One region of the Bradyrhizobium sp. Pha-3 genome, then DNA from elsewhere that is predicted to be linked to it. Evidence: predicted binding sites of a transcription regulator. Region 1 holds the regulator's gene; each other region holds the start of a gene.
The links. Region 1 encodes PhoB, which activates phosphate uptake and scavenging genes when phosphate is short. Its sites were predicted from a motif close to TGTCATNNANCTGTCAT; they were not measured.
Positions count from the first base shown of each region.

Region 2: a site for PhoB is predicted at 2,438-2,454, ahead of ugpB (sn-glycerol-3-phosphate ABC transporter substrate-binding protein UgpB). Genes of this name have one in related genera too.
Region 3: a site for PhoB is predicted at 2,588-2,604, ahead of ACE10X_RS25725 (OprO/OprP family phosphate-selective porin). Genes of this name have one in related genera too.
Region 4: a site for PhoB is predicted at 1,711-1,727, ahead of ACE10X_RS18810 (acetoacetate decarboxylase). Genes of this name have one in related genera too.

Region 1 covers NZ_CP170151.1:1,015,791-1,020,263, forward strand. The annotation lists gene pstB (phosphate ABC transporter ATP-binding protein PstB) at 1-581, shown strand, start outside; gene phoU (phosphate signaling complex protein PhoU) at 687-1,403, shown strand; gene phoB (phosphate regulon transcriptional regulator PhoB) at 1,549-2,259, shown strand; gene ACE10X_RS04825 (GcrA family cell cycle regulator) at 2,498-3,010, opposite strand; gene ACE10X_RS04830 (aspartate aminotransferase family protein) at 3,499-4,473, shown strand, end outside.
Region 2 covers NZ_CP170151.1:9,250,410-9,254,882, reverse strand. The annotation lists gene ugpE (sn-glycerol-3-phosphate ABC transporter permease UgpE) at 1-21, opposite strand, end outside; gene ugpA (sn-glycerol-3-phosphate ABC transporter permease UgpA) at 21-902, opposite strand; gene ugpB (sn-glycerol-3-phosphate ABC transporter substrate-binding protein UgpB) at 1,066-2,382, opposite strand; gene ACE10X_RS44080 (CaiB/BaiF CoA-transferase family protein) at 2,679-3,884, opposite strand; gene ACE10X_RS44075 (organic hydroperoxide resistance protein) at 4,074-4,473, opposite strand, start outside.
Region 3 covers NZ_CP170151.1:5,437,604-5,442,076, reverse strand. The annotation lists gene ACE10X_RS25730 (helix-turn-helix domain-containing protein) at 47-427, shown strand; gene ACE10X_RS25725 (OprO/OprP family phosphate-selective porin) at 932-2,530, opposite strand; gene ACE10X_RS25720 (DegQ family serine endoprotease) at 2,872-4,230, shown strand; gene ACE10X_RS25715 (replication-associated recombination protein A) at 4,254-4,473, shown strand, end outside.
Region 4 covers NZ_CP170151.1:4,072,041-4,076,513, forward strand. The annotation lists gene ACE10X_RS18800 (acyl-CoA carboxylase subunit beta) at 1-394, shown strand, start outside; gene ACE10X_RS18805 (patatin-like phospholipase family protein) at 505-1,668, opposite strand; gene ACE10X_RS18810 (acetoacetate decarboxylase) at 1,911-2,696, shown strand; gene ACE10X_RS18815 (transporter) at 2,839-3,858, shown strand; gene ACE10X_RS18820 (carbohydrate porin) at 3,908-4,473, shown strand, end outside.

The DNA of each region.
Region 1 (4,473 bases):
GCCAGCGCGCGGTCGGCCAGCTGATGCTGGACCAGACCAACATTCTCGACCCCAAGCTCGACCTCAACTTGCTGCGCGCGCGGGTCGGCATGGTGTTCCAGAAGCCGACGCCGTTCCCGATGACGATCTACGAGAACATCGCCTTCGGCATCCGCCTCTACGAGAAGATCTCGAAGTCCGAGATGGACGACCGGGTCGAGAAGGCGCTGCGCGGCGGCGCGCTGTGGAACGAGGTCAAGGACAAGCTGAACGCCTCCGGCCTGTCGCTCTCCGGCGGCCAGCAGCAGCGCCTGTGCATCGCACGCACCGTGGCGGTGCGCCCCGAGGTGATCCTGTTCGACGAGCCGTGCTCGGCGCTCGACCCGATCTCGACCGCCAAGGTCGAGGAGCTGATCCAGGAGCTCTCCGAGGACTACACGATCGCGATCGTCACCCACAACATGCAGCAGGCGGCGCGCGTCTCCGACAAGACCGCCTTCATGTATCTCGGCGAGCTGATCGAGTTCGATGACACCAACAAGATATTCACCTCACCGAGCGATCGGCGCACCCAGGACTACATCACCGGCCGGTTCGGTTGACCGGGCATGATCCGAAAAGGTGGAAACCGGTTTTCCAATCAGGTCATGCTAAAATTCAGGAAACGAAACCATAATCCCCGGGATCATGGTTGAGGGAGACAAGCGATGGCTTCTGAACATACCGCCAAGGCATTCGACAGCGACCTGCAGGAGTTGACCCGCCTGGTCGCCGAGATGGGCGGCCTGGTCGAACGGATGATTACCGAGTCGGTCGACGCGCTGATCCGTCGCGACGTCGCGCTCGGCAAGCGCGTGGTCGCCGCCGACATCGAGATCGACAATCTGCAGCGCAACATCGAAGAGCGCGCGGTGCTGACGATCGCGCGCCGCCAGCCGATGGCGATCGACCTGCGTGAGATCGTCAGCGCGATGCGCGTCGCCACCGACCTCGAGCGGATCGGCGACCTCGCCAAGAACATGGGCAAGCGCGTCGCGGCGCTGGAGAGCGATTTCCAGCCGCTGAAGCTGATCCGCGGCCTCGAGCACATGACCGACCTCGTGCTGTCGCAGGTCAAGTCGGTGCTCGACGCCTATGCCGCGCACGACCTGCCGGCGGCGATGAACGTCTGGAAGGGCGACGAGGAGGTCGATGCGATCTGCACCTCGCTGTTCCGCGAACTGCTCACCTACATGATGGAAGATCCGCGCAACATCTCGTTCTGCATCCATCTGATGTTCTGCGCCAAGAACATCGAGCGGATCGGCGATCACGCCACCAATATCGCAGAGACCGTGTTCTACATGATCGAGGGCCAGCAGATCACCGACAAGCGCCCGAAGGGGGACATGACCACTTTTGCCACCGCGGTGCCGGGCAACTGAGGCATGATCGGCAAGCGCGGAACCGGCAAGAGTGAAACTGGACGATCCTCGCGACAAATCGTTTCCGCGGGAACTATGTTCAAGGAAGTAAGCGTTTCGGTTTGCGTCTGGGCAACGGATCACCACAGAGAAAGAACTTAAACCGATGAGCGCACGCATTCTGGTAGTCGAAGACGAGGAAGCGCTGACGACGCTGTTGCGCTACAACCTCGATGCGGAAGGCTACGATGTCGAGACGGTGGGGCGCGGCGACGATGCCGACACGAGGCTGAAGGAGCGCGTTCCCGACCTCGTGGTGCTCGACTGGATGCTGCCGGGCCTGTCCGGCATCGAGCTGTGCCGCCGCCTGCGGGCGCGGCCCGAGACCAAGCAGCTTCCGATCATCATGCTGACCGCGCGCGGCGAGGAAAGCGAGCGCGTGCGCGGGCTTGCCACCGGCGCCGACGATTACATCGTCAAGCCGTTCTCGGTGCCGGAGCTGCTGGCGCGGGTGAAGGGCCTCTTGCGCCGCGCGAGCCCCGAGCGGCTTGCGACCGTGCTGACTTATGGCGACATCGAACTCGACCGCGAGAAGCGCCGCGTGGCGCGCTCGGGCCGCCCGATCGATCTCGGGCCGACCGAGTATCGCCTGCTTGAATTCTTCCTCGAGCATCCCGGCCGCGTGTTCAGCCGCGAGCAGCTGCTCGACAGTGTCTGGGGCCGCGACATCTACATCGATGAACGCACCGTCGACGTGCATATCGGCCGCCTGCGCAAGCTGCTCAATCCCGGCCGCGAGCAGGATCCGATCCGCACCGTGCGCGGCGCCGGCTACGCGCTCGACGACCGCTTCGCCAAGGCCGAGCCGCAGCCGTAACGGGCGTGTGGCCATCGCAAGCCGTAACATGGCGTCGTCCCGGCGAGAGCCGGGACCCATAACCACGAATGGGTGTTGTTAGAAAGCCGTCTGGCCGCTTGCCGATTGCGCCGGCCGCGGCGTATGGGTCCCGGCCTGCGCCGGGACGACGGCGGTGATGTAACGGGCTACGCGCCACAAAAAAATCCCCGCTTTCGCGGGGATTTGTTTTTGAGTTCGTCCGTAGTTTCCCGAGTGCTCACTTGATCTGCGGCTTCGCCGAAGGCCGGCGGCGATCGGCGGCGGGCTGGTAGGCGACGCGCGAGTGATGCGCGCAATAGGGCAGGCCGGCGAGCGCCTTGCCGCCGCAGAAGAAGAACTCCGGGCTCGAGGGATCGCCGACCGGCCAGTGACAGGTGGCCTCGTTGAGCTCGAGCAGCGACAGCCGCTGGCTCATCGGCACCACATTGTCGTAGGAGATCGGATCGGGCTCCATCTCGACCTCGAAGGCGTGCGCCAGCGCGGTGTTGCCGCGCGAGACCGGGCGCGCCACCCGCATCATGTGCTGGGCGGGGCGGGCCTTGCGCTGCCGCGGCGCGGCCGTGGAGGGTGCCTTGGCGCGGCCAGAGAGGCCGAGCCGATGCACTTTGCCGATCACGGCGTTTCGCGTCACATTGCCAAGTTCCGCCGCGATCTGGCTGGCCGACAGGCCGGACTCCCAGAGCTTCTTCAGCTGCTCGACGCGATCGTCGGACCAGGTCAATACAGTCATCGCATTCTTCCCTTCGCGTAGCGCCGGCCAATCATTGGAGCGGCGCTGCGAGCCAATCTGGACAAATATCCCTGCGGCCAGAATCCCTTAGCCCTCGCCGGGCGCGGTCTTGCGCCCGAACGTTTACGCGCGATACGAAGGCTACTTAGAGGGTCCAGTACTGCCGCACGAGATGTCGTACCCGACAGGCCAAACGCTACAATATGGCGTGACTCTGGCGCAAGAGTCCGCGGCCGTGCGTCCACATGTTCCCACACAGTTAAGCATTGCGATGAGGCTTTTCCACCGCACCGGAATGCTCCGGATTGCGCTCGTTTCGCATTGCAGGAAGGCCACTTCGTGGCGATTGACACTTACTGACCGCAGCATAGAATGCCCGCCACGTGCCGCCCGCAAAGGCGGCCGTTTTGTTTTCCGAAGCTGGCCGTTGCTGCGCTGGCGTCAAGGCGCAGCGGCAATTGTCGGCTTAAAAACCGTCAGTGAACGCCATGACCAACGCTGCCACGTCGCATCTGCTCCCCGTCTTCGCCAGGGTCGATCTCGGCTTCGAGCGCGGTGAGGGCGCCTGGCTGATCGCAACCAACGGCGACCGCTATCTCGATTTCACCTCGGGCGTCGCGGTCAACGCACTCGGGCATGCGCATCCGCATCTGGTCAAGGCGCTGCAGGAACAGGCGACCAAGCTCTGGCACATGTCGAACCTGTTCAAGAGCCCGGACGGCGAGGTGCTTGCCGCGCGGCTGTGCGAGCAGAGCTTTGCCGACTTCGTGTTCTTCTGCAATTCCGGCGCGGAAGCGATGGAGGGCGTGATCAAACTGGTCCGCCACTATCACTTCTCCAAGGGCCATGGCGAGCGCTACCGCATCATCACCTTCGAGGGCGCCTTCCACGGCCGCACGCTGGGCACGCTGGCGGCGACCGGCTCGGCGAAATATCTCGAGGGCTTCGGCCCGCCGATGGACGGCTTCGACCAGGTGCCGCATGGCGACATCGAGGCGGTGAAGAAGGTGATCGGCCCGCACACCGCCGGCATCCTGATCGAGCCGGTGCAGGGCGAGGGCGGCGTGCGCTCGGCGCCGCAGGCGTTCTTCAAGGCACTGCGCGCGCTCTGCGACGAGCATGGCCTGTTGCTGGCATTCGACGAGGTGCAGACCGGCATGGGCCGCACCGGCGAGTTGTTCGCCTACAAGCGCACCGGCGTCACGCCGGACGTGATGTCGCTGGCCAAGGCGCTCGGCGGCGGTTTCCCGATCGGCGCGGTGCTGGCGACCGCGAAAGCGGCCGAAGGCATGGCGCCCGGCTCGCACGGCTCGACCTTTGGCGGCAATCCGCTCGCGGTCGCCGCCGCCAATGCCGTGCTCGACGTCATGCTGAAACCCGGCTTCTTCGAGCATGTGCAGAAGATGTCGCTGCTGCTCAAGCAGAAGCTCGCTTCCGTCGTCGACCGCTATCCCGGCGTGCTG
Region 2 (4,473 bases), 1.1 Mb from region 1:
GAAGCCCTCCTCCTCGACCATCAGTAGGTCACCTTGCGTTCGACGAAGCGGAACTGGATCGCCGTCAGCATGACGACGATGACCATCAGAATGACCGACTGCGCCGCCGACGAGCCGAGATTGCCGCCGAGCAGGCCGTCCGTATAGACCTTGTAGACCAGCGTCTCGGTCGCCTTGCCGGGACCGCCGCGGGTCATGGTGTCGATGATGCCGAAGGTGTCGAAGAAGGCGTAGACGATGTTGATGACCAAGAGGAAGAAGATGGTCGGCGACAGCAGCGGGAAGATCACGGTCCAGAACCGCCGCATCGGACGGGCGCCGTCGATCGCGGCGGCCTCGATCACGCTCTTCGGGATGCTCTGCAGCCCGGCGAGGAAGAACAGGAAATTGTAGGAGATCTGCTTCCAGGCCGCGGCGAGGATGATCAGGGCCGCCGCCTGGTCGCCGTCGAGCAGCGGATTCCAGTCGATGCCCATGGCGCGCAGATAGCGCGACAGCACGCCGAGCGAGGGGTGCAGCATGAACACCCAGAGCACGCCGACCACCGGCGGGGCCACCGCATAGGGCCAGATCAGCAGCGTGCGATACAGCGTCGAGCCGCGTAGCGGCCTGTCGGCCATGACCGCGAGCAGGAGCGCGAAGGACAGCGAGGAGACCGCGATCGCGAACGAGAACACGAAGGTTCGGACGATCGCCGCGAAATAGGCCGGCTCCTTGAACAGATCGAGATAGTTCTCGAACCAGACGAAGCTGGTGGAGAGACCGAAAGCGTCCTGCAGCAGGAAGGATTGGATCGCCGCCTGCACGGCCGGCCAGTAGAAAAAGATCAGGACGATCGCGAGTTGCGGGGCAACCAGCGCGTAAGGCAACAGCTTTGACTGGAAAATCGCTTGCTTTTGCATGGGCTCGGAGGAAGGGCAGGCCGCGGATGCGGCCTGCCGGTTGATGGCCCTAAAGCGCGATGAGATGAGGTTGGATCGTCATCGCGCTTTAGCTTGTCGTCTGGGCATGATCTTTTCGGAAAACCGCTGCGCGCCTTTCCGGATCATGCCCGAAGGCATCATGTCAGCGGACGGCGGTCTTTTCAAACTGCCGCAGCATCTGGTTGCCGCGCTCGACGGCGGCGTCCAGCGCCTGCTTGGCGGTCTTCTTGCCGGCCAGCGCCTGCTCGATTTCCTCCGACCACATGTCGCGCAGCTGCACCATGTTGCCGAGGCGCAGGCCGCGGGAATTCGCGGTCGGCTCCTTGTTGGTGAGCTCGAGCAGCGGGGTCTCGAGATAGGGCTGGTCCTTGTAGAAGCCCTCTTCCTTGGCCTTGGCGTAGGCTGCCTTGGTGATCGGCAGATAGCCCGAGGCCTTGTGGATCCAGACCTGGCGGTCGGTGTCCGAGAGGAAGGTCAGGAACTTGGCCACGCCCTTGTATTCCTCGGCCGACTTGCCGCCCATCACCCAGAGCGAGGCGCCGCCGATGATCGAGTTCTGCGGCGCGCCCTTGGCGTCGGGATAATACGGCATCGGCGCAGCGGTGAAGTTGAACTTGGCCTGCGCCTTGACGTTGCCGAAGAAGGCCGACGAGGTCAGGTAGATCGGGCATTCGCCCGAGGTGAAGCGGCCTTCGCCAGTGTTGGTGCGGCCGGCATAGTCGTAGATCTTGTCCTTCTGCAGCTCGACGAGGTTCTCGAGATGCTTGACCTGCAGCGGGCCGTTGAATTCGAGCACGGTGTCGAAGCCGTCGAGGCCGTTGGCCTTGCTGGCGAGCGGCACATTGTGCCAGGCCGAGAGCTGTTCGAGATTGACCCAGGTGACCCACGAGCCGGAGAAGCCGCAGGTGGCGTAGCCGGCTGCCTTCAGCTTCTTGGCGTCGTCGAACACTTGCGGCCAGGTCTTCGGAATCTCCGCGATGTTGGCCTTCTTCAGCGCATCGAGATTGACCCACATCACCGTCGACGACGAGTTGAAGGGGAACGACAGCATCTCGCCCTTGGAGGTCGAGTAGTAGCCGGTGATCGCGGGCAGATAGACGCTCGGATCGAACTTCTCGCCGGCGTCGGCCATCAGCTTGTAGACCGGTTTGACGGCGCCGGTGGCGGCCATCATCGTCGCGGTGCCGACCTCGAACACCTGCATGATGTGCGGCGCGTTGCCGGCGCGGAACGCGGCAATGCCGGCGTTCATGGTGTCGGCGTAGCCGCCCTTGTAGGTCGGGATCACCTTGTAGTCGGATTGCGAGGCGTTGAAGTCGTTGGCCAGCTTGACGATGACGTCGTTGTTGGCGCCGGTCATCGCGTGCCACCACTGGATCTCGGTCACCGCAAACGCGGGCGACGCGAATGCAAGCGCGGCAGCGGCTGCCGCGGCAGCACCTAGTCGTCGAAAGAACATCAAAACCCCTCCCAATTGGAACGTCGTCTTTCGTTGCGCGCGTTATCAGCGCCGGATGACGTTCAAATGACCGTATAAACGAAAGTCATGGTAGGGGGGAAGCCGAAGCGAAGGGAAGCGGTAAAAAAGGCGAAGACGGCAGCCGGCTCAGTGCGGTGCAGCGCCTGACGCGACGTTGCACCGCAGGGTCTGATCGTTTCCCGGCGCAGCGGACTGCGCATCACCTCGCCCCGTAAGAACGGGGCGAGGGAGCTGACCACCGTTGTGGTCGCTATTCGACTGCTCTCATGACGCCTTTAGCGCTTGCGCTGGGGGCCGCAGACCACGCCCTTTTCAACCAGGCCGTTGATCTCGTCCTTCGAGTAGCCGAACTCGCCGAGCACTTCCGCGGCGTGCTGGCTGAACTTCGGCGGCGTGCGGCGCAGGTTCGGCTTGGTGCGTTCGAGGCGGATCGGCGAGGCGACGCCCTTGTACCAATCCTTCTCGATGACGTCGCCGCGATGAATGGTGTGCGGGTTGGTCAGCGCCTGGTCGATCTTCTGCACCGGGCCTGCCGGCAGGCCGGCGGCGAGCAGCCGGTTGCACAGCGGCTCGGCCTCGTGCTGGCTGAACACCGCGGCCAGCTCGACGCGGAGCGCATCGCGGTTGGCGATGCGGTCCTTGTTGCGGGCAAAGCGCGGGTCAGTGCCTAGCTCGGGCTTGCCGATCTCCTTGGCGAGCTTGCGGAAGGTGCCGTCATTGCCGACGCCGATGAAGATGTTATCGGTCTTGGTCGGGAAGATCGCGTACGGAACGAGGTTGGGATGCTCGTTGCCGGTGAGCGATGGCGGCTTGCCATGCATGAAGTAGTTCGCGGTGTGCGGATGCATGATCGCGAGCCCGGTCTCGTACAGCGTGGTCTCGATGAACTGGCCGAGCCCCGAGCGCTGCCGCTCCGACAGCGCCATCAGGATGCCGATCGTGGCGTAGAGCCCGGTGGTGATGTCGACCAGCGGCACGCCGATCCGCATCGGGCCGCTTTCCGGCGAGCCGGTCGCCGCGATCATGCCGGTCATCGCCTGGATGATCGCGTCATAACCGGGATTGCCGCCGCGCGGGCCATCGGCGCCGAAGCCGGAGATCCGGCAGTGCACGAGGCGCGGAAATTTCGCGCGCAGCACGTCGTTGCCGATGCCCCATTTGTCGAGCGTGCCCGGCTTGAAATTCTCGATCAGCACGTCGGCGGTCTCGAGCATCTTCATCAGCACCGCGCGTCCGCCCTCGGAAGCGAGGTCAAGGCCGATCGAGCGCTTGTTGCGGTTGATGCCGACGAAATAGGCCGCATCCTCGTCATGGAACGGAGGACCCCAGTCGCGCACCTCGTCGCCGGCGGGCGGCTCGACCTTGATCACGTCGGCGCCGTGGTCGGCGAGAATCTGGGTGCAATACGGACCGCCGAGCACGCGCGTCAGATCGATCACGCGCAGGCCGGTCATCGCGCCCGTAGCCGCTGGGGTATTCATGGAAGCAACCTTCGCTCAGTTGGGATCAGATAACGAGGGTCCCAGAGCTAACGGTCTTCAGCCGGGGCAGCAATGCTTCCGTCGGCGCAGGCCCATGCAGCACGCGGCGCATGCGTTCGCCAAGCGAACCAGCCGCTGAAAGAGCAATGGTCCGCCACGTGTCGCGGCGGACCATTGCGTGATGTGGAATTAGACGACGCTCAGCTTGACGTCGACATTGCCGCGGGTCGCGTTGGAATAGGGGCACACATGGTGGGCCTTCTCGACCAGCGCTTCGGCGTCGGCGCGGGAAAGGCCGGGCAGCGACACCGCGAGCTCGACGGCGAGGCCGAAGCCGCCTTCCGAGCGCGGGCCGATGCCGACCGTCGAGGTCACCGAAGCGTCGGCGGGAACCTTGGGGCCGCCCTGCGAGGCCACGAACTTCATCGCGCCGATGAAGCAGGCGGCATAGCCGGCCGCGAACAGCTGCTCCGGATTGTTGCCGGCACCGCCGCCGCCACCGAGCTCCTTCGGGGTCGTGAGCTTGACGTCGAGCGCGCCGTCGAGCGTTGCCGCATGGCCGTCGCGGCCGCCGGTCGCCTTGGCGCTG
Region 3 (4,473 bases), 4.4 Mb from region 1:
AAAACAGGGAACTAGTCCCTGTTTGTATACTGTTGGGAAATATCCGATGAAACGGCAGAATTTTGCGCGCCGGCCGGGCTGCGCGGTCGAGGCGGCGCTGGACCTGATCGACGGCAAATGGAAGGGCGTGATCCTGTACCACTTGCAGGCCGGCACCCAGCGGTTCGGCGAGCTGCGGAAGCGGATGCCCGGTATCACCCAGCGCATGCTGACCAAGCAGCTGCGCGCGCTCGAGGACGATGGCCTCGTGATCCGCAAGGTCTATGCCGAAGTGCCGCCGCGGGTCGAATACACGCTTTCCGAACTCGGCGAGAGCCTGCGCCCGGTGATCGATATTTTGAAGGCCTGGGGCGAGGGCCATCAGGAGCGGCTGTCCTGCGCGCCGGCGCCGGAGGTCGTTGTGAAGAAGGCGAAGCGCGCGGCCTAGGGCTGAGGTGCAGTTGAACTGGTCGTGCGGCAAACTCCGCTGCACCTCTCCCGCTTGCGGGGTCGAGACAAGCGGAGCTTGCTCTTAGGTCGCATCGCATCTTATGCGATGCGGGTGGGGGCTCTTTCCACAATGTGACTCGTGGAGAGAGCCGCCACTCCAACCTTTCCCCCGCAAGCGCAGGGCTATCGCATATGCCCCTTGGCGACCGCGCAGTGCTTGGCCTCGTTGTTCGAGACGCGCCGCAAGCGGCGCTCCTCACCATGAGGGTCTACTATTGTGCCGCAAAACAAGACCTCATCCTGAGGAGCCCGCCGAAGGCGGGCGTCTCGAAGGATGGCCACGAGGACACCGCCACGAAATGCGATAGCCCTCCCCCGCAAGCAGGAGAGGGAACGCAGTTTCGATGCCGCTACGGCTCGATCATTTCACGCATTCCAGAGCAACAAAAACGGCCGGAGCAATGCCCCGGCCGTTTGCTTGTCGACGCCAGATCAGATCGGCTCAGAACGCAACCTGCGTACGCAGCGCGACCGCGTCGAACTTCGAACCGACGTCCGCAGTCGAAGTCGCCGAGGCCTGCTTGGCGATATCGCCGTGCAGGTAGTTCAGCATGAAGCGGACGTTGTTGTTGACGTACCAGTTCAGCGCGGCGGTGTAGACGGTCTGCCGTCCGCCCGCGATGCCGACCGCCTGCGCGATCTGATCGTTGAGGTCCATTGTGCTGACGCGGCCGGCGATTTCCCAGGCGCCCCAGCCGCCGCCGGCGAGCGAGAACGGATCATGCGGCTTGATACCGCCGTAGGAGGCCGTCGCCGGATTGTAGGCGTGGTTCTCGCCGGTCAGCACGTAGCCGACCTGCGCGTAACCGCCGTCGAACTTCAGGCTCGGCGCGCCGAACGGCGGCAGTCCGGTGTTCGCGGAGCGATCGACATTGAACCAGTAATATTCGCCCTGCGCGATGAACGGGCCATAGGTCGCTGCCGCCTCGACGCCGTAGACCTGCGCGCCGGAGACGTTGGCGATCGCACCGGTCGAGATCAGCGTCGTCGGATCGATGCGCAGCTCGGGCCGGTCGCTGAGCGTGAGCGTCTGCGCCTGCGTGAGCTGGTTGCGCGGCGGCTGCACCAGCCATTCCGCATCGGCGCCGATATGCACCGAATAGTTCTTGCCGCTGATCGGATTGCCGGCGACGCGAATGACCCCGCCATACTGCTCGGATGTGCCGGCCGGCGAGGCCGAGGACGCGGAGTGGATGGCGCCCGACGTCGGTCCGGTGACATAGCCGCCGATCCAGAACTGGTCGTTCCACCAGCGGGTGCCGGCGGCCGAACGGAAGTCACCGGCGGCGATGTTCTGTGCGATGATGCCGACCGAGGCGCGCTCCATGAACAGGATGTCGTTGGAGCTGGTCGCTTCGTCGAGTGTCCACGGCACGTCCATGATGCCGCCTTCGATCGCCATCTTGCCGCCGAACGGCTTGAAGCCGGTGTAGCTCAGATACGCGTTCTCGATGCCCGAGGTTCCGCCGCCGGGCAGCGATCCCGGCGCCGCGCCGCCGAAGCCGTCGGACGAGCCGCCGAAATCGTAGATCAGCGAGTAATTCCAGTCGCCGAAGAATTTGCCGACGATGCCGATGCGCGCGCGGCGGACGTTCTCACCGCTGTCGAGCTTCTGCGGCGAGGTGCCTGCGGTGTTCGGACGATAGTCGTAGCCGCCGACATCCCAGTGCACGCGGCTCGTGATCGCAACGCAGTTCTGTTCGTCCGCGGTGCAGATCGTCGGCCGGTTGTTCGGCATCGTCACCACGACGCCGGACGGCGCGACCGGGCCCTTCACCGGGATCGCGGCGTTGGCGCTCGCCACCCGCGCGGCCCTGGCGTCCGCCGCCTTCGCATTGGCGTTTGCGCTGGCCGCGGTTGCGGTATTGGCGTTGGTCTGCTTCTGCAGTCTGTCGAGCTTCTGCTCGAGCATCTTCAGCTGCTGCTTCAGCAGCGCGATCTCCGCATCGCTGCCGCCTCCGGCCGATTGTGAATAGGCCGGCGAGGCGGCGAGCGCCCCTGCCAGGCCGATGGCGATTGCACCAACTTTTGTCGCACCCATTGTGCACCCCTGTTGTGTTTGAAGTCCCCACTCACTGAACGGTCCTAGGAGCGTATCGTGACTGACGCACGACACTGCTTCCGGGCATCGCAGTTCCGCTTGTGATCCGCAGGCAACAAGCGGAGCGGCGCAGTGAGATGACAGCCATCATAGAAGCTTGGCGGCGCGCTTCAACGCGGTGGCCACGGGTTGTGCACCGGTCCGGCGGGGGGCCAGTTATCCGGCCCGGCGCCCTTCAATTGCCCGGCGAACACGCCTATATTCCGGCGTTTCCACGAGAGGTGAGAATGCTCCGACCCGTCCGTTTTGCTGCCGTATCCGCTCTCTGCACGTTGGCCTTCATGGGGAATCTTTCCGCTGCCGCGGCCCAGGAGCGCCGCGTGCCGTCCTCGCAGGCCGAGCTGCAATTGTCCTATGCGCCGATCGTGCAGCGGGTGCAGCCGGCGGTGGTCAATGTCTACGCCGCCAAGACCGTGCAGAACCGCAATCCATTCCTGGACGATCCGATTTTTCGCCGGTTCTTCGGCGTGCCGGGACAGCAGCCCGAGCAGATGCAGCGCTCGCTCGGCTCCGGCGTGATGGTCGACGGCTCCGGGCTTGTGGTCACAAACAATCACGTGATCGAGGGCGCCGACCAGGTGAAGGTCTCGCTCGCCGACAAGCGCGAATACGAGGCGGAGATCGTGCTGAAGGACAGCCGCACCGACCTTGCGGTGCTGCGGCTGAAGAACACCAACAAGGAAAAATTCGCAACGCTCGACTTTGCCAATTCCGACCAGCTGCTGGTCGGTGACGTCGTGCTGGCGATCGGCAATCCGTTCGGCGTCGGCCAGACCGTGACGCACGGCATCATCTCGGCTCTGGCACGCACTCAAGTCGGGATCACGGATTATCAATTCTTCATTCAAACCGACGCGGCGATCAATCCCGGCAATTCGGGCGGCGCGCTGGTCGACATGACCGGCCGGCTCGCCGGCATCAACACCGCGATCTTCTCCCGCTCCGGCGGCTCGCAGGGCATCGGCTTTGCGATTCCCGCCAACATGGTGCGGGTGGTAGTGGCCTCCGCCAAGAGCGGCGGCAAGGCGGTGAAGCGGCCATGGCTCGGCGCGCGGCTGCAGGCGGTCACGCCTGAGATCGCGGAGACGCTGGGACTGAAGCTGCCGTCTGGCGCGCTGGTCGCCAATGTCGCGCCAAACAGCCCGGCGGCGAAGGCCGGGCTCAAGCTCTCCGACCTGATCGTGGGGATCGACGGCACGCCGATCGACGATCCCAACGCGTTCGACTACCGCTTCGCGACCCGTCCGCTCGGCGGCAACGCGGAGATCGAGGTGCAGCGCGCCGGCAAGCCGGTGAAGCTCACCGTGCCGCTGGAGACCGCGCCCGATACCAACCGCGACGAGATCGTGCTGACCGCGCGCTCGCCGTTCCAGGGCGCCAGGGTCGCCAATATCTCGCCGGCGCTGGCCGATGAGCTGCATCTCGACGCCGGCGCCGAAGGCGTCGTGGTCACCGAGCTCGCCGATGACGGCACCGCTGCCAATGTCGGCTTCCAGAAGGGCGACATCATCCTCGCGGTCAACAACGAGAAGATTGCGCGGACCAGCGACCTCGAGAAGGCCTCGAAGACCGGGTCGCGGGTCTGGCGCATCACGCTGGTGCGCGGCGGCCAGCAGATCAACGTGACGCTCGGCGGATGAGGCCCCAGGGATGAGCTCCAAGGATGAGCGCTAAGCAACCGCGGGGGGCCAGCAACCTGTTCGCTGCGGCGGGGATGGAGCAGGACGCGCCGCACCCGCTGCCGGATCGGCTGCGGCCGCGCACGCTGGCCGATGTCGTCGGCCAGGATCACATCCTCGGCCCCGACGGCGCGCTGACGCGGATGCTGGAGACGCGCACGCTGGGCTCGCTGGTGTTCTGGGGACCGCCCGGCACCGGCAAGA
Region 4 (4,473 bases), 3.1 Mb from region 1:
GGCGATGGCGGCGGTCAACCAGAGCACGGTGCCGTGGTGCACCATCATCATCCGCAACGCCTTCGGCGTCGCCGGCGTGGTGCATCAGCCGGCCAACCGCTTCTCGATGCGTTATGCGTGGCCGTCGGCCTATTGGGGCTCGCTGCCGCTCGAGGGCGGCATCGAGGCGGCCTATCGCGCCGAGATCGATGCGGCCGCCGATCCCGCCGCCAAGCTGCGCGAGATCGAGGATCGTCTCAACAAGCTGCGCTCGCCGTTCCGCTCGGCGGAGAAGTTCTGGGTCGAGGAGGTGATCGACCCGCGCAAGACGCGCTCGCTGCTCTGCGAGTTCGCGCGCCTCGCCGAACCGATCCGCAAGGCCGGGCCGCCGAGCAACATGTCGACGCGGCCATAAGGCTCCTCGACCTCAACGCGTCATGCGCGGGCTTGACCCGCGCATCCATCGAATGAGTCATTCGAAGCGGGATGGATTGCCGGGTCAAGCCCGGCAATGACGGCCTTGTCCTACTCGGCTTCCCGATGCACGTCGTGGATCACGATGCCCATGCCGTTCTCGGGCATCTTGATCCATTCGCGCCGCTTCAGCGAGCGCTTGGTGTCCTCGTGCCCGCTCACCCAATGCTCGCGCATCGAGGTGCCGGAGAATTCGTGGTCCTTGGCGTCGCCCTCATAGGCCTTCTGCTGATAGATCAGCTGCAACAGCGTGATGCCCGGCAGCCGGGCGTTTGCCTTCTTGAGTTGGCGCTCCTCGTCCGAGAGCTGATCGTCGGGGATTTTTCCCAGCGCGTTGTGCAGGGCGGTGCGCAGATTGTAGGTCTTGCGATAGACATCGGTGTTGTAGCGGGTACGCGACGAATACATGATGTCCTTGTGCCGGGCCATCACGTCCTGGATGTCGCGCGGCAGCGCGCCGCGCGCCGAGAACAGGTCGACCTGGAACACCAGCGAGTTCATGTTGTCTTCCTGGTCGAGCAGATGCTGCAGCGGCGTGTTGGAGACGATGCCGCCGTCCCAGAAATGATCGGTGCCGACCTTCACCATCGGCAGCGCCGGCGGCAGCGCGCCGCTCGCCATGATGTGCTCGGGAATGATCTCGTCATGGGCATTGTCGAAATAGATGAAGTTGCCGGACAGCACGTTCACCGCGCCGACCGCGAAGCGCATTGTCTTGGAATTGATGCGGTCGAAATCGACCAGCTCGAGCAGGGACTCGCGCAGCGGCGTGGTGTCGTAGTAGCTGGTGGCAGTGCGCGCGCCGGCCAGGCTGAACCACGGATTGCTCTGATGCGGGGTGAAGAAGCCGGGCTGCCCGAGCGTCGTCGTCAGCCATGAGCTGGTGAGATTGCGCGCCTTGCGGAATACGTCGCCGTCCGGCGTGTAGTGCCAGATCTTGCGGCTGGTGATGCGATCCCAGAATGTGTGCAGTCGCTCCAGCCGCTTTTCGGGCGGATTGCCGGCGATGATCGCCGAGTTGATTGCGCCGATCGAGACGCCGCAGATCCAGTCGGGCTCGATGTTGGATTCATGCAGCGCCTGATAGACGCCGGCCTGATAGGCGCCGAGTGCGCCGCCGCCCTGCAGGACCAGGGCCACGCGATCGCAGCCTTCCGGACGCCAGCCCGGCGTCGCGTGATCGATATCGTCGAAATGCGGGGTTCGCGCGTCCATATCAGACACTCCAAAAATTCGCGGCGAGAATTCAGCGCGCCGATGACGCGGTGATGACAATTGCGGCGCCCACGCTCGGCGCATCCGGCATGCCTGCCTGCATGGTTAGCATTGGCCTCAGCAGCGCGACGCGGGACACGCAAGCGCAACCGCAGGTCATGCACCTGACGGAAATCCCTCACATCGCTGTCAATCTCGGCCGTTAGCTTCCGGGCAAATTTTTCAAACAGGGGGTTATTGCGATGCGCAGGGAAGATCTGCTCAAGCTTCCGTCGATGCCGGCCGCCGGCCCGAGCTATCCCGCCGGTCCATATCGCTTCATCGATCGCGAATTCCTCGTCATCACCTATGAGACCGATCCGGAGTTGATCCGCGCCGGCCTGCCCGAGCCGCTGGAGCCGATCGAGCAGGCGATCGTGCATTACGAATGGATCAAGATGCCCGACACCTCCGGCTTCGGCAGCTACACCGAGTCCGGCCTCGTGATCCCCGCGCGCCTGCATGGCGAAGAGGTCAACTTCGTTTGTCAGATGTATCTCGACGATGATCCGCCGATCGCGGCCGGCCGCGAGATCTGGGGCTTTCCGAAGAAATACGCCCATCCCAAGCTCGAGATCGTCAAGGACACGCTGACCGGCACGCTGGAATATGCCGGCCAGCTCGTTGCGATGGGCACGATGGGCTACAAGCACGAGAGCATGGCGGGCAATGGCGACGTCACCCGCGCTACGCTGTCGAAGACGCAAGTTAATCTGAAGATGATCCCCGGCGTCGACGGCCATCTCGAGGTCTGCCAGCTGGTCGCGATCAACCTGACCGACATCGTCGTCAAGGGCTCCTGGATCGGACCGGGCCGGCTGCATTTGGTGCCGCATGTCAACGCGCCGGTCGCCGATTTCCCGGTCAAGCGTGTCGTCGGCGCGCATCACTTCCTCGCCGACCTGACGCTGCCGTTCGGCCGCGTCGTGCACGACCACAACAAGGAGGCCGCGGAGGCGGCGGCGCCGACCGGCCTGGCCGCGGAGTAGGGCGGTCGCTGACATAAAACTGTAACAGGCGCGTCCTCCTATGTTGCGACGAAGGGACGCGCTTGCTCAGCGTTGCGCGTGGGCGAGGTCTTGAACATGTCATTTCGCGCGGTTGCGTTATCGATTGCCTTGGGGGCCGGCCATGCTGGCTGATCCACCTCCCGCTCCGGTCGGGTCGCTGCTGACCCGCGAGGCGGTCCCAGGTCTGGTCTGGGCGTTCCGCCTGCATCACGACGGCCGCGCCGAGGCGCTTCCGATCGATGCGCCGGTCGAGCCGAGCCATGACGGAAGGCTGTGGCTGCACTTCAACCTGACCGACGTCCGCACCCGGGCGTGGCTCGCCAACATGCACATCCCGCAACTGGCGCGGGACCTCTTGCTGTCGAATGACAATTTCCAGCAGATCCACGTCGTCGACAATTGCGTCTACGGCGTGTTTTCCGACCTGGTGCGGGATGTCGAAGCCGCCACCCGCGAGACCGGCTTCCTCCGCTTCGCGATGACCGAGCGTCTCCTGATCAGCGGCCGCCATCAGGCGCTGTGCTCCGCCGATGCGGCGCGCCGCGTGCTCGAGCGCGGCCATCGTGTCGGCAGCGTCGCGGCGCTGCTGGAGAAGATCGTCGACGAGATCGCCGACACCATGGACCGCATGGCGGACAGGATCGGCACCGATATCGACGCGATCGAGGAGCGGGTGCTTGCCGAGGATACCGGATCCGAACTGCGCAAGAATCTGAGCCGGATGCGCCGCACCTGTGTGCGGCTGCATCGCCAGCTCGCGGGCTTGCGCGTGCTGTTCCACCGGCTCGAGCAGAAGAACACCGACGATCTCAGCCCGGCGCTGCGGCTGCAGGCCGGCAAGCTCGCGCAGCGGCTCGACGGTCTCGACCACGACATCGTCGAACTGCACGAGCGCAGCCGCCTGCTGGAGGAGGAGCTGCGCTTCAAGCTCGAGGAGGAGAGCAACAAGCATCTCCACGCGTTGTCCGTCGTCACCATGATGCTGCTGCCGCCGACGCTCGTCACCGGCATCTTCGGCATGAACACCAAGGGATTGCCGCTGACGGATGTCGACAGCGGATTTCTGGTGGCCGCAGGCCTGTTGGCCGGGTCGGCGCTGCTGGCCTATCTGCTGATGCGGCGGCTCGGCATCGTCAAATAGCGCGATTCGCACCGCGGCATTCCCGATGTGCAGAGTTCTTTCCCGCGCGATGTTGGTGGCCGCGGCCCTCGCGCTCGGCGCGCCGGCGCATGCTGAGGACAAGCCCGTCGCCGACCGGATTGCGGATACCCGCGCTGCGCTCGAGGAGGCCGGCTACCAGTTCAGCCTGACCTATATCGGTGAGGGGTTTTCCAACGTCGCTGGCGGCGTCAGCAACGGCGCGGCCTATACCGGCCGTCTCGATCTCGGCACCACCATCGACCTCGAGAAGGCGATCGGCTGGAGCGGCGCGACCTTCCACGCCAACATGTACCAGATCCACGGCGACGGGCTGTCGCGGAGCTATGTCGGCAACCTGTTCCTGGTGTCCGGCGTCGAGTCGCTGCCGGCGACGCGGCTCTATGAATTCTGGATCGAGCAGAAGCTGCTCGGCGGCAAACTTTCGGTGCGCGTCGGCCAGCAGGGCTCGGACGTCGAGTTCATCGACAGCCAGTACGACGACATCTTCATCAATTCGGCGCTGGGCTGGCCGGGCATTGTCGGCACCATTCTGCCGGCCGGCGGACCGTCGCCGCCACTTGCCGTGCCCGGCATCCGGTTCAAGGCCAATCTGTC